Regions from separate parts of the Peribacillus sp. FSL E2-0159 genome, predicted to be linked through region 2. Evidence: riboswitches for the same ligand, from Rfam matches in the RefSeq annotation. Region 2 holds a riboswitch; each other region holds the start of a gene.
The links. Region 2 has a riboswitch for cyclic di-AMP ahead of NYE63_RS01410 (cation:dicarboxylase symporter family transporter). Riboswitches for the same ligand answer to the same signal wherever they lie in the genome.

Region 1: linked by a shared signal. The riboswitch ahead of NYE63_RS05135 (APC family permease) and the one ahead of NYE63_RS01410 (cation:dicarboxylase symporter family transporter) in region 2 are both predicted to bind cyclic di-AMP.
Region 3: linked by a shared signal. The riboswitch ahead of NYE63_RS24810 (TrkH family potassium uptake protein) and the one ahead of NYE63_RS01410 (cation:dicarboxylase symporter family transporter) in region 2 are both predicted to bind cyclic di-AMP.

The regions. Positions count from the first base shown of each region.
Region 1 is NZ_CP152053.1:1,026,866-1,031,056, reverse strand. Features, by position in the region: gene NYE63_RS05135 (APC family permease) at 1-976, opposite strand, end outside; cyclic di-AMP (ydaO/yuaA leader) riboswitch at 1,115-1,259, opposite strand; gene NYE63_RS05130 (GtrA family protein) at 1,570-2,025, opposite strand; gene NYE63_RS05125 (glycosyltransferase family 2 protein) at 1,985-3,007, opposite strand; gene NYE63_RS05120 (DUF6044 family protein) at 3,023-4,191, opposite strand, start outside.
Region 2 is NZ_CP152053.1:263,923-268,113, reverse strand. Features, by position in the region: gene NYE63_RS01420 (hypothetical protein) at 5-787, opposite strand; gene NYE63_RS01415 (class I SAM-dependent methyltransferase) at 953-1,708, shown strand; gene NYE63_RS01410 (cation:dicarboxylase symporter family transporter) at 1,751-3,010, opposite strand; cyclic di-AMP (ydaO/yuaA leader) riboswitch at 3,183-3,329, opposite strand; gene NYE63_RS01405 (efflux RND transporter periplasmic adaptor subunit) at 3,529-4,191, opposite strand, start outside.
Region 3 is NZ_CP152053.1:5,077,485-5,081,675, reverse strand. Features, by position in the region: gene NYE63_RS24815 (TrkA family potassium uptake protein) at 1-396, opposite strand, end outside; gene NYE63_RS24810 (TrkH family potassium uptake protein) at 420-1,745, opposite strand; cyclic di-AMP (ydaO/yuaA leader) riboswitch at 1,918-2,060, opposite strand; gene NYE63_RS24805 (hypothetical protein) at 2,394-2,585, shown strand; gene NYE63_RS24800 (MFS transporter) at 2,947-4,191, shown strand, end outside.

The DNA.
Region 1 (4,191 bases), 760 kb from region 2:
CCGCAAGCAGAGGGAAAGCCGAATAGCCAGTATTGGCCGCCAGTATCAAGATCAATGCAGTCGTACCTTGAATGAAGAAATACATGAAATTCCGTCCAAAGATCTCTTCAGCAATCTGGGAGACGACCGTTACCTCCGCGCTTGGAACAATACTTAAATAATAGGCTAAGTATACGATTCCCGAAAATAATACCGCTAGTAAGGAACCCATCGCTATTAAAGTTTTCGCAGCATTATTTGGGGCTGGATCTTTAAAGTTCGGGATTGCATTGGAAATCGCTTCGACTCCTGTCAATGCGGAGCTTCCTGATGCGAATGCTCTTAGCAGTATAAATAAACTGATGCCCGCTACCGGAGTCCCGATGGACGTATGCAATTCCGGTGAAACCCCACCCGTCAAAATCTTGTAAATGCCAACACCAATCAAGATGAACAATGCTAAAACGAATAGGTACACCGGATAAGCCAAAACAGAGGCCGACTCCGTAACCCCCCGAAGGTTCAGGATTGTAAGTAGAATGACGAAAATGATGGCTATGATGACATTATATGAATGCAGGCCAGGAAAAGCGGACGTGATGGCATCCGTACCTGCAGAAACACTTACAGCGACAGTTAATATATAATCGACCAATAAGGATCCTCCAGCTATCAACCCTGGATTGACACCTAAATTGTTTTTTGAAACCACATAGGCCCCCCCGCCATGTGGATAAGCGAAAATGATTTGTCTATAGGACAAAATCAAAGCAGTTAACAGGATCAATACCCCAATCGCGATAGGGATGGAATACCAGAATGCCGCAGCACCGACCGTGATCAGGACGATTAATATTTGCTCCGGTCCATAAGCAACCGAAGACAAAGCATCAGAAGATAATATCGCCAAAGCCTTTGTTTTGTTAAGCTTTTGTTCACCAAGTGCATTTGATTTTAAAGGTCTCCCAATCAAGAACCTCTTTATAGAAGATAACATCAAGAATTCACCACCATATTTAATTTATAAGTTTATGTTACCCAGCTGTAGCAAAAAACAAGACGAAATAGAAAAATGCCTACAAGTCATAGCTAAATAGACCTGTAGACATTAATTTTTTTGTCTAACAAGCTCCACCTTCCTTCTCATATAACGCTTACGAGGTTAGCTGTCGGATTCGGACCTAAGAGTAGCCCTACCTTGAAAGGATTCACCCCTTGGATTGTAGTAACAATCCCTATAACGGGTCCCCCGCACCATAAGGTTTAAGCGATTTAGAAATATGAAACTGTTGATTATCATACTCCCGTGAAATGAAAAAGTAAATGAAAATTTTGCACATTAATAGAATAATCTTTGTAGGTGTAGTTTTGTTCTTGACGTATATAACATAAGTCATGCAAACACACTATTCGAAGGGAGGAAAGGAGATAAATAAAAAAGTCAAAAAGAAAATGATCGCCACATGGAGAACGTAAAGGACGAAATTAAACAGATCTGCCCCAGCTTGGATAGTCATTAAACTTGCATTTAATTTCGCTTTCCGAATCCACTTTAATTCCCGTCCAATCGGGGGCAATGATCCACCCTAATTAGTTCCTTCCTTCTTGAATTGGTCTCAAATTGCTTTTTTTAAAGACAAAGTATTTCTGGCCAATATAGTTAAGAACTGTGTAAAAAATTGCTCCTATCAGCACCGCCACATTTTGTTGTATGGATAAGTGAACGGATCCTTCCATTGATTCTGCTATAGCTTGGCCTAAAGAATAAGCTGCGGAATAACAGATCAGGATGACGCAAAAGAAACGGGCAACTCCTCTCCGCCATTCTATATCGCTTTTAAAGGTAAAAGTCCTGTTCAAAAGAAAACTCGTTACAGCTCCCGTACCATTGCCGAAAAAGGTGGAGATCCAGTAAGATAATTCAAGAACATTCATGAGAAAAAGCATGATGGAAAGTCCAACCGCTGTATTGACTATTCCAACCAATAAAAAGCGGATAAAGGAGTTAGTGTGTTTTAGATAGTTTTTCAATACTGTTCCGTTCATTGTCTAGTTGCTCCCGTTTTTTTAAATCGAGCGGATTAAATAAATCCAAATCAACAATATATTTAGGCCGGCGTTTGGATTCATTATAGATTTTACCTATATATTCCCCAATCAAGCCGACAGCGATCAACTGTAGTCCACCGATCAACCATATGGAGGTGATTAATGAGGTCCAACCAGTTTCGGTCTGCCCATAAAACTTTAACCATAAAAAGTAAGACCCAAAGAGTAAGCTAATGAAAAAGGAAAGACATCCTAGCCATAATACAAGCCGGATCGGTGTAACTGAAAAGGAAGTAATGCCATCAAGCGCAAACCCAACCATCTTCTTAAATGGATACTTCGTTTCCCCAGCCAATCTTTCTTTTCGGTCATAATAAACAGAGTCCGTCTTAAACCCAATGAGCGGTACGATCCCCCGTAAAAAAAGATTCGTTTCATCAAATCGTTCCAACTCCGCGATCGCCCTTTTACTCATTAGCCGGAAATCGGCATGATTATAGACAAGGTTAACCCCCATCTTGTTCATCAATTTATAAAAACCAGTTGCAGATGTTCGTTTAAAAAATGAATCAAGGTCCCTTTTCTGGCGGACACCATACACAATTTCACATCCTTCATTGAATTTCCGAATGAATTCAGGGATGACTTGAATATCATCCTGTAAATCTGCATCAACGGATATTACACAATCCGATGCTTCCTTGGCTGTAAACAATCCTGCCAGGAGTGCATTTTGATGTCCTGCATTCCGGGAAAGCTTTAGCCCGCGAACAAATTCATTATTAATCGTTTCCTTATAAATGATCTTCCATGTTTGATCTTTGCTTCCATCATCAACCAATAGGATTTTACTTTGACCGGAAACAATGTTTTCTTCGACTAACCCCCTCACCAATCCACAAAGCTGGGAAATGGTATCCTGCAATACGCTTTCTTCGTTATAACAAGGTACAACAATCGTTAGTATCGGTGAATTCACTCTATTCCCCCCTTTTCACATGACTCTGTATAAATGTATTTTCCATACGCTTCCTTTTTTTGTGAAAATCCTATCTAGTACCAATCCGTTTTCCTTCGCGTTGTTGATTGGTATGGCAGAAAATATATACTTGCCACCTAATCCTTTAAACGCATCCATATTAAGGTCCAAATTTTCCAGCTCTTTCTTCGAGCCTTTCTTGAACATATAATGCTTCCCAAGCTCATCGGTAAATAGGTAACAACGTCCTCCCCATTCATCAAAGTAGATTCTGATGTTTTTATTCTTAGCCAATTCGTTTTCAATTATTTGACGAAAGTGATGTTTGTAAGTAAGCGGATAGAAATTGTTATAGCTATCGAGCGTGTAAAATCCATTAAATTGTGCAATTGCGGGGTGCAGCCCAATGCTAGCAACACGATATTCTTCCTGTGGAAGGTCAATATGATCTTTTATTTCCTGAAAAAGGCTTTCTGAATAGAACTGTTTAAAAGATGGTTTTTTATTGTGAGTGATTTCTTCATTGAAACCCATTAAAATCATAATTTGAATGGCGATGAAAATAGAAAGGGTTTTCTTAGCATAAACGCTATGTTCCCAAATGATTTTTATCGCTAGGGCAAACCCCAAGTAAATCACCATCGGCCTTAAAAAGTGAAATCTGGCAAAATTAAAGGTATCCAGGGTATGAATCCTTTCCGTTAAAGGAAGCCAGCCTTTATAAAACCAAAATGCGTACCACGCTGAGAGCATAAAATTCAAGCCGAATAAAAAAACATAAACCTTTTCCTGTCTCCACATTTTTTTGGTCAAAATAATATAAAGGGCAAATACTGTAATCGGCAGGATGATAAGTGCATGTACTGTCATGACATGCGTATGTCCAAGAACGAAATTTTTGAAAGTAAGCTTTATGACCCAATCGAGCGGCAGCCTTGCGTGAAAATATTCATCTCTGCTGTTTGGATCCGAATCAAAAATGAATGAAGCGACCAAACGATATTCCACCAAACCAAAAATGACGGTCATATACACGATCGAAAGAAGAAACGTTATATTCCATCCTTTTCTCCTGATCACATCCGTAAGCCAAAGAAAGCCCATTGCAACAAGGAAAAAGAAAAAGCCAAGCACGATGCTTGAATAAAGCGGTAAAAGTGTAAGGACCAAATAATTCTTCCAAG
Region 2 (4,191 bases):
ATAATTAGGAGGATGATGTATTTTTAATAACGCTTTCCCATACCTTTTCTTTTCGATTGAAGGTAATAAAGGCATCTGGCTCCTTAATATCTCTATCCGAAAAGTCATCATGCATTTCATCCATGTTTAAATAATCCCCTACGACCCATGCCGGTATCTCAATTTTCGTTCTTGTATACTTAACATGACGAAAGGAAAAAACGAGCCCCTCTGCAAGAATATGAGCCAAGGAAGAAATGATTTCTGGCGGAATCGCCGTCAGCTCTTTTTTCTTTCTGATTCCAAGCCACGTCCTCTCTACTTTTAAAGGCTCCAGCTTTAGCGGAATCAGGCTACCTAACATCATATAATATGTCGAAAGAGAACGAAAATAAATTTTATTGAACCAGCCATCATCCTGGGCAAGGTACACAAATTGATTATTCAATTTACGGAAAAATGGGGGATCCAGATGGGTTTTTGTGTGCCCTAAATATAAAAGTTCCGCTATTTCCCTTCCATCCAATTCATCCAGACCTTCCGCTTCTTCAAAATCGATCCAACAGAAATCTCCATATGCACGGACATTTTCTTTAACGAGCTTTGCAATATCTTCAGATGAAGCGCTCTCTAGCAGGACATTCAAATTGTATTCCCCACCATCAAATTGATGTTTCAATAATAAGATGGAATCCAAGGTATATGGCAGCGAATAGACGAATTCACGAAAATTGAGTCCATTAAAAAGGACAAACCGTTCGGAAGCCTGCATATGCATATATAAGATATCATTACTATCATTCTTCATAACCTAATCCCCTCCGAGCTCACTATCAATAATTTTATTTTATCAAACTTTTGGGTTTTCACGTAAGTTATATAACCCTCCATATTAACCTAAGGTTAAGGAACACACCCGACAACCATAAATATCCATATAATAGTAAAAAATAAAATTTTGGAGGAATTGATCATGGATAAAATTGAAAAAGGTTTTATCATTAATTCTTTTCATGAGGCCGCTTCCCTTTATGCTGATGTAACTAAAAAATTAGGTCTTTGGAAATCAGAGAAATATGCATTCAAAAAATATTTATTAAAGGATGATGCAATCCTTGATATCGGATGCGGTACAGGAAAAACCACCTTCGCACTATATAAAACAGGTTTTCAAAACATAACGGGAATCGATCTAACCCCTGCCATTCTTAATGAAGCCGAAAAAATAGCGCATGAATATAACCTGGACATCCCCTTTATCCTTGGAGATGCCACGAACCTCCCTTTCAAGGACGCTTCATTCGATAAAGCAATCTTCACTTTTAATGGCTTAATGCAAATTCCCCAGCGACAACACCGCACATCGGCTTTAAAAGAAATCAACCGTATTTTAAAACCTGAAGGAATCTTCATTTTCACAACACATGACCGTGATAAAAACGAAAATTACTTGAACTTTTGGGAGCAGGAGGAAATTATTTGGTGTGGAGGTAAGCAAGATGAGAGGCTTTATGAGTTTGGGGATATTCTCACATCCGGACCACTTCAAAAAGAAACTTACCTCCATATCCCAACACAACTTGAAGTAAATGATTGCCTAGAGGAAGCAGGGCTTACGGTCATCGAGAGCTTTTACCGCAGTGAATTATTTGATGAAAACGAAGATGTCAACGATTTCTCTTCCGATTGCCGCTTCTGGATCGTTCAAAAATCAGGAAGAGCATTTTAATACAAAAAATCCAGAGTGATATTTCACTCTGGATTTTTTGTATTAAGAAACTTGTTCTAGTTCTTTTTTGGAAGGAGGGTTGAATTGACCTTCCCATTTAGAGATGACGATTGCTGCAAGTGAATTACCTATAACGTTTACTACTGTACGTCCCATATCAAGAATACGGTCGATACCGGCAATAAATGCTAGACCTTCAATAGGAATACCGACAGTTCCCAATGTCGCTAAAAGAACTACGAAAGATACACCCGGTACACCCGCAATCCCCTTGGACGTGATCATTAACACTAGCATTAGCGTAATTTGCTCATACATGCTTAAATCGATTCCGTACATTTGAGCGATGAAGATTGCTGCTAACGCTTGGTATAATGTAGAACCATCAAGGTTAAAAGAATATCCAGTCGGAATAACGAATGTAGCAATATGTTTCGGACATCCCGCTTTCTCCATTTTTTCCATGATTTTCGGAAGAACCGCTTCTGAACTTGCAGTAGAGAAAGCAAGGATCAATTCTTCTTTTAGAAGTTTAATCAACGTAAAGATATTGAATCCGACAAATTTCGCAATAATACCAAGAATGACTACTACAAAGAAAATCATTGTTCCGTAAACAGAAAGCGCTAACTTTCCTAGCGGAATTAAAGATTCCAAACCGAACTTGGAGATCGTCACACCGATTAGTGCAAATACACCGATAGGAGCGAATTTCATGACCATGTTAGTTAGGTAGAACATTCCTTCAGCTACACCTTGGAAGAAACGGAATACTGGTTTACCCTTTTCACCGATGGCCGCAATACTAAGTCCAAACAACACGGAGAAGAAAATGATCGCTAGCATATCGCCTTCTACCATGGCTTTAACTGGATTGGATGGCACAATGTGAACGATTGTATCTACAAAAGATTCATGCTGCTTAGTTTCAGCTGTATCAACATAGGTAGAAATATCAGTTTGTTCTAACTTATCCATGTTTACACCAACACCAGGCTGGATGATATTCGCTGAAATTAAACCAACAGCAATCGCTATCATAGTTACCACTACAAAGTATGATATTGATTTAGCTCCAAGTTTACCTACTGATTTTAAATCGCCTACACCTGCAACTGCAACGATAAGGCTTGAAACAATGATCGGCACTACAATCATTTTAATCATTCGTAGGAAAATGTCTCCGAATGGCTGTAAAAAGTTTTGGGCCGTCTCACTACCATAAAAAATGGCACCAACGATAATCCCTAAAATTAAACCAATGAAAATTTGGCTAGCTAAACTTAATTTGAATTTCTTCATTTACTTTCCTCACCTTCCATAAAGTCTTTGATGCAAAAACATTTTTGTCTCGGTAAGGGAAACAGTATACTAATAAAAGAAAGTAATTTTTCTTTTTTTGAAAAACTCTGTCTTTACGCCGAAAAAAAAGACACTTCATGTGTCGATTTCTTATTGGCGTGAATATTCACACATGTTCCCTTAAAGACGCTGACGAGGTTAGCTGTCGGGTTAGGAATTGGAAACACAAAGCCCTTTCATTTCTGAATTCACCCCTAGCGGATAAAATCCACAAAAATGGGTCCCCCGTTCTTGGAATAAGATTAAGCGAGTTAACTTATAATAAAATATTATACTAAAAATGATAATCTGTAAATATTTATTCGCATCCGTTCTAGAAAAAATCTTTAAATATGTCTGAATATTCTGTATTAACAGCTATTGTATCTATAATTACTCTTCCCGATTTTTATTCACATTAAGTTATATTGATATAATTAATAAATAATTTGACATCACCTCTCTTGTTAAAGGAACGGTTATTTTTCCAAAATGCCAAGTAACAGATATCTTACTTTTTCCCTAGAGGTGAATTTTTTATAAGTTTTAACTTTCACTTTTTCAAATTGAATCGGAGTAATAAAATAAGAATGGCTCTTCACTGCCACATTCGGCTTCAGTAGGATGACGTCACCTACCGAAGGTCCTTTTATGATTTCTTGCTTTCCTTCTGCTTTAAGACCTTTTGTAATGTAATGTTTATCCATATATCCTTTTTTAGTCAATTTGTAAATATAAGGCTGTTTTTGGTAATGTACCGCCTCTATAGGAACGGAGGGTACACCGGCTTTCTCATTGGTTATAACAGTAAGATTCACTTTGGATCCCACCAACAAAGGTTCCGTTTCTTCGCCTTCCGGTTCGATTAAAGCCTGAAATGGAAATCTGTTATCTTTTTTTAACGACGGCTCTTCAGCTGGATAGGAATGGATACGGCCTATCGTTCCTTTCAATGCCTTTTTTGAATCAGAGGAACTTGCTTTTATAGTCATGCCCACTTCAGCCTTTTTCATTTCCTTTTCGGAGAAATACCCTTCAATTGCCATATTTGTTGAAACAATGGATATAATGGGGTTATTCAGGTTTTTATTGATATTTTTAACTACACCATCAGCCTCGCTCGTCGTTACGATCGCACTGGA
Region 3 (4,191 bases), 1.0 Mb from region 2:
CTGATTCGCGACCCGTTCCCCCATATCCCTCTCAGGATAGATGACCCAGTCAGCACCGACTTTAGTGAGAACCTGACCGTGATTTTTATTGAGTGCTTTGGCAATGACCTTTTCGACCCCAAGCTCTTTTAAAAGCAAGGTAGTTAAAATGCTCGATTGCATGTCATTTCCGATGGCTACGATGACACAATCGAAATTACGGATTCCAATTGATTTCAATGTTTCTTCTTCAGTCGTATCCGCCATGACTGCATGGGTAACGCTCAGTTCCGCATTCTCGACTCTTTCCTCGTTGACATCAATACCTAATACCTCTTGGCCGGCCGTATATAATCTATGGGCCACACTGGTTCCGAACCTGCCTAAACCGATCACGGCATATTGTCGTTTTCCCATCTTTTACACCCCTTCATTAATGATTAACCAATCATGATTTTCCCTTTTGGACGGCGGAATGGATCTGGTTTGCGCCTCATAGCGATAGCAAAGGCTAAAGTCAAAGGACCCACACGGCCTGCAAACATCGTGAAAATGATGAGCATCCGGCCAACTGGTGATAATTCTGGGGTCAAACCCATTGAAAGTCCCACGGTGGCAAATGCTGAAGTGGCTTCGAATAAAATCATCAAGAAGTCAGTTCCGCTTTCAGTGATGGTCAGCAGAATGGAGATGATTGAAACCATGAATGCGCCAATGAATGTAACGGATAATGCTTTAAAGATCGTTTCACTCACAATGCGGTGACGGAATAATACCACATCACCCTTTCCTTTAATCTGTGACCAAACCGTTCCAACAAGCGTCGCCAATGTAGTCGTTTTAATCCCGCCGCCAGTCGATCCGGGTGAAGCCCCAACGAACATCAAGAAAATGATGAGCAGTAATGTAGGCTGAGTTAGATCAGGGATATTCAGCGTATTGGAGCCTGCCGTCCGTGGTGAAACCGATTGAAATAGAGATGACAGCATTTTACACATGAAAGATAAAGGCTGCAATGTCTTGGCATTGCCGAACTCGAATAAAAAGATTAAAATTGCGCCGGCAATCGTAAGGGTCAAGCTAGTCGTCAGAACTATCTTCGTATGTACGGATAAACGATGGGTATTCCGATATTCGTATAGTTCATTCATCACAATAAAACCTATCCCGCCAAACGTGATGAGCAAGGCGACGGTAAGGGTTACGAATGGATCCGATACATAAGGGGTCAAACTCCTGAATTCCCCCATTAAATCAAAGCCGGCATTATTGAAATTCGAAATGGAATGAAAAAAACCGTAATAGACTGCCTGACCGATTGGCATGTCAAAAGAAAAGCGAATCGATAAGATAAGGGCACCCAAGCCTTCAATGATCGCCGTGAAAATTAAAAGCCGCTTGACTAATTTGACTACACCCGCCATGGATAGATTATTTAAGGACTCCTGCAGAACTAATCTGCCTTTTAAAGAAATCTTTTTGCCTAATAATAAAAAGAAAAACGTCGCAAATGTCATGAAACCTAAGCCGCCTACCTGAATCAGTGTTAAGATGACCAACTCCCCAAAAGTGGTGAAGGTCGTTCCCGTATCGACTACGACCAGTCCTGTTACACATGTAGCGGAAGTCGATGTGAATAAAGCATCCAGAAAAGAAAGACCATTCCCATTTTCTGTGGAAATCGGCAAGGTCAATGAATAGGCCCCAATAAGTATCAGGATGGCAAAGCCGAGTACAAGTATTTTTGGCGGATCCAATTTTGTCATTTTCAAATGATCATCCCTACCCATAAAAATATTGTGTAATACTGTATGATATTTTAATCATCAATCCTCTTTCGGAATCTTTTTAAACGCATAATAAAAAGACCTGCGAAAACATCGAGCAGCTATTTTGCTACAAAAAAAGCAAAAAAGCTCCCGAAATAGGCGGTCTTATGACCTCCTTCGCTTTAGCCGACGAAGTTAGCTGACGGGTAGGATGGCGAAAGAGCTGATCTCATCCCTTCTGCAAGGCAGAATTAACCCCAAATGATTGGGTCCTCCGTACTCAATTCCCTTGAGTTTAGGCCGAAATGCATTAAATTGATAAACGTATTCTACTCCCAACATTTAGCAGTTGTAAACCCCTAAATTGTAAAAAAATATTTCTTTAACAAAACTGAAAATTTACGTTTTATTTACATTTTAAAAACGTATTGACAAATATTAGTTAGCACATTATGATAGGTTCGATTAAGCCGATTATGATAACCAGCATCGATGTACTTTATTCAATACTTTCAAGCAGAACATGTCATTGCCAATCAAAATTTCTAATATATAAATTATGTTTATTTTGTGAATTATAAAGAAAAAAAGCATTGCATTCGTATTTAAAAAATTCAATACATTTTATTAAAAAGGCGGGCAATTATGGAGAAGACGTTCAATAGATATGTTATTAATGCTACAGGCAAGGGTGGCCAGACATATTTAACACAATGCCAGGATAAAGATGCACTAAGGAAATGGATAGCCGATCATGAGGATCAAATCATCATGAATGAATTAAGGATAACGGATAAGAAAAAGAATCCGTTTTTAAAATTGTTTTCCCTAAGGTAAATTAACTGAATCCAACATTCATTAGCGGTATTCAATTATGTAATCCCTGTGTTCTATCCAGGAACGCTGAGCGAAAAATCCATATCTTGTTTTGCTTTGAAACTCATTTATTTTGAATGGGTTTTTTTGTGTTATTTACAATATTAATCCACTGATGTTAAAATTTGTAATAGTTAATGTGGACGTAAAGAGGAGAAAAGTAAATGAAATAACCACTTTCCAAAAGAGCCCCGAAAGCAGCAGAGTATAGGAAAGGGATGTATGGTGACACGCAGGGGTGGCACCGCAAATTGATCTCGTCCCGAGACGCATTACTTGGGGACGGTTTTTTTTATTCTTTACGGTCAAGGGAGGAGAAGCGATGACATTACGAAATATATTAGTATCCTGGAAATATCCTTCCATTCTATTGTGTGGGATTGGTATCTCCAACTTCGGTTCTTGGGTTTATTTCATTGCACTTAATTTAATCGTTCTCGATATGACCGATTCAGCCTTGGCGGTAGCTGGACTTTATATCGTTAAACCGATGGCTGCCATATTTACGAATGTGTGGGCAGGCAGCGTGATTGACCGGATAAATAAGCGGAATCTAATGGTTGCACTTGATCTATTTCGAATGGTATTCATAGCCTTGCTGCCATTGACTTCTTCTATATGGATCATCTATTCCCTTGTCTTCGTGATCAATATGGCAGGGGCCATGTTCGTAACAACATCAAGGTCGTATATTACAAAATTAATACCCGTTGAACAGAGGAAACGATTTAACTCATTACGAAGCTTAATGGATTCTGGAGCTTTTTTGATTGGACCAGCGCTAGCGGGTATCCTTTTCTTAATCGGTACACCCGTTTTAGCGATTTATATTAACTCGGCTGCCTTATTATTATCCGGTATCATCACTCTATTTATGCCTAATCTTGAAAAGGATCATTCCCTTGAACAATCCAGTCATTACCTGTCTTGGACCATCATGAAAAAGGATTGGGGAATCGTCCTGGACTTCAGCCGGAAATCTTCCTATATCATGCTCATTTATTTCTTATTCAGCTGCATGGTGGTGATGGAAACGGCCATTGATTCCCAAGAAGCGGCGTTTGCCAAGGCGGTACTCTTTTTGTCAGACAGCGATTACGGATTCCTTGTAAGCATCGCCGGGGCAGGTATCATTGCGGGTGCCATAGTCAATGCCGTATTCATCAGTAAAGTGCAAATTTCGTACCTGATTGGTCTTGGATCTTTATTTGTCTCGATAGGTTATATGATTTATGCCTTTTCGAATTCCTTTTCACTGGCCGCCATCGGATTCTTCATCATTGCCTTTTCACTGGCTTTTGCCAACACAGGCTTTCAAACCTTTTATCAAAATAATATTCCAGTGGAAATCATGGGCAGGGTCGGCAGTATTTTTGGCTTGTTAGAAGCTTTATTGATTATCTGTACAACCGCAATTGTTGGTGTTTCAGCTCATTTCATTTCGATTAGGTTCGTGGTGATTTCAGGTTCCATGATCATGCTCGCTTTATCAATTTTATTGTCGATGCTTAGTATGAAGGCATCGAAGAGTAGGTATTATTCCGTTGGTAATGTAGAGGTGAAAGCG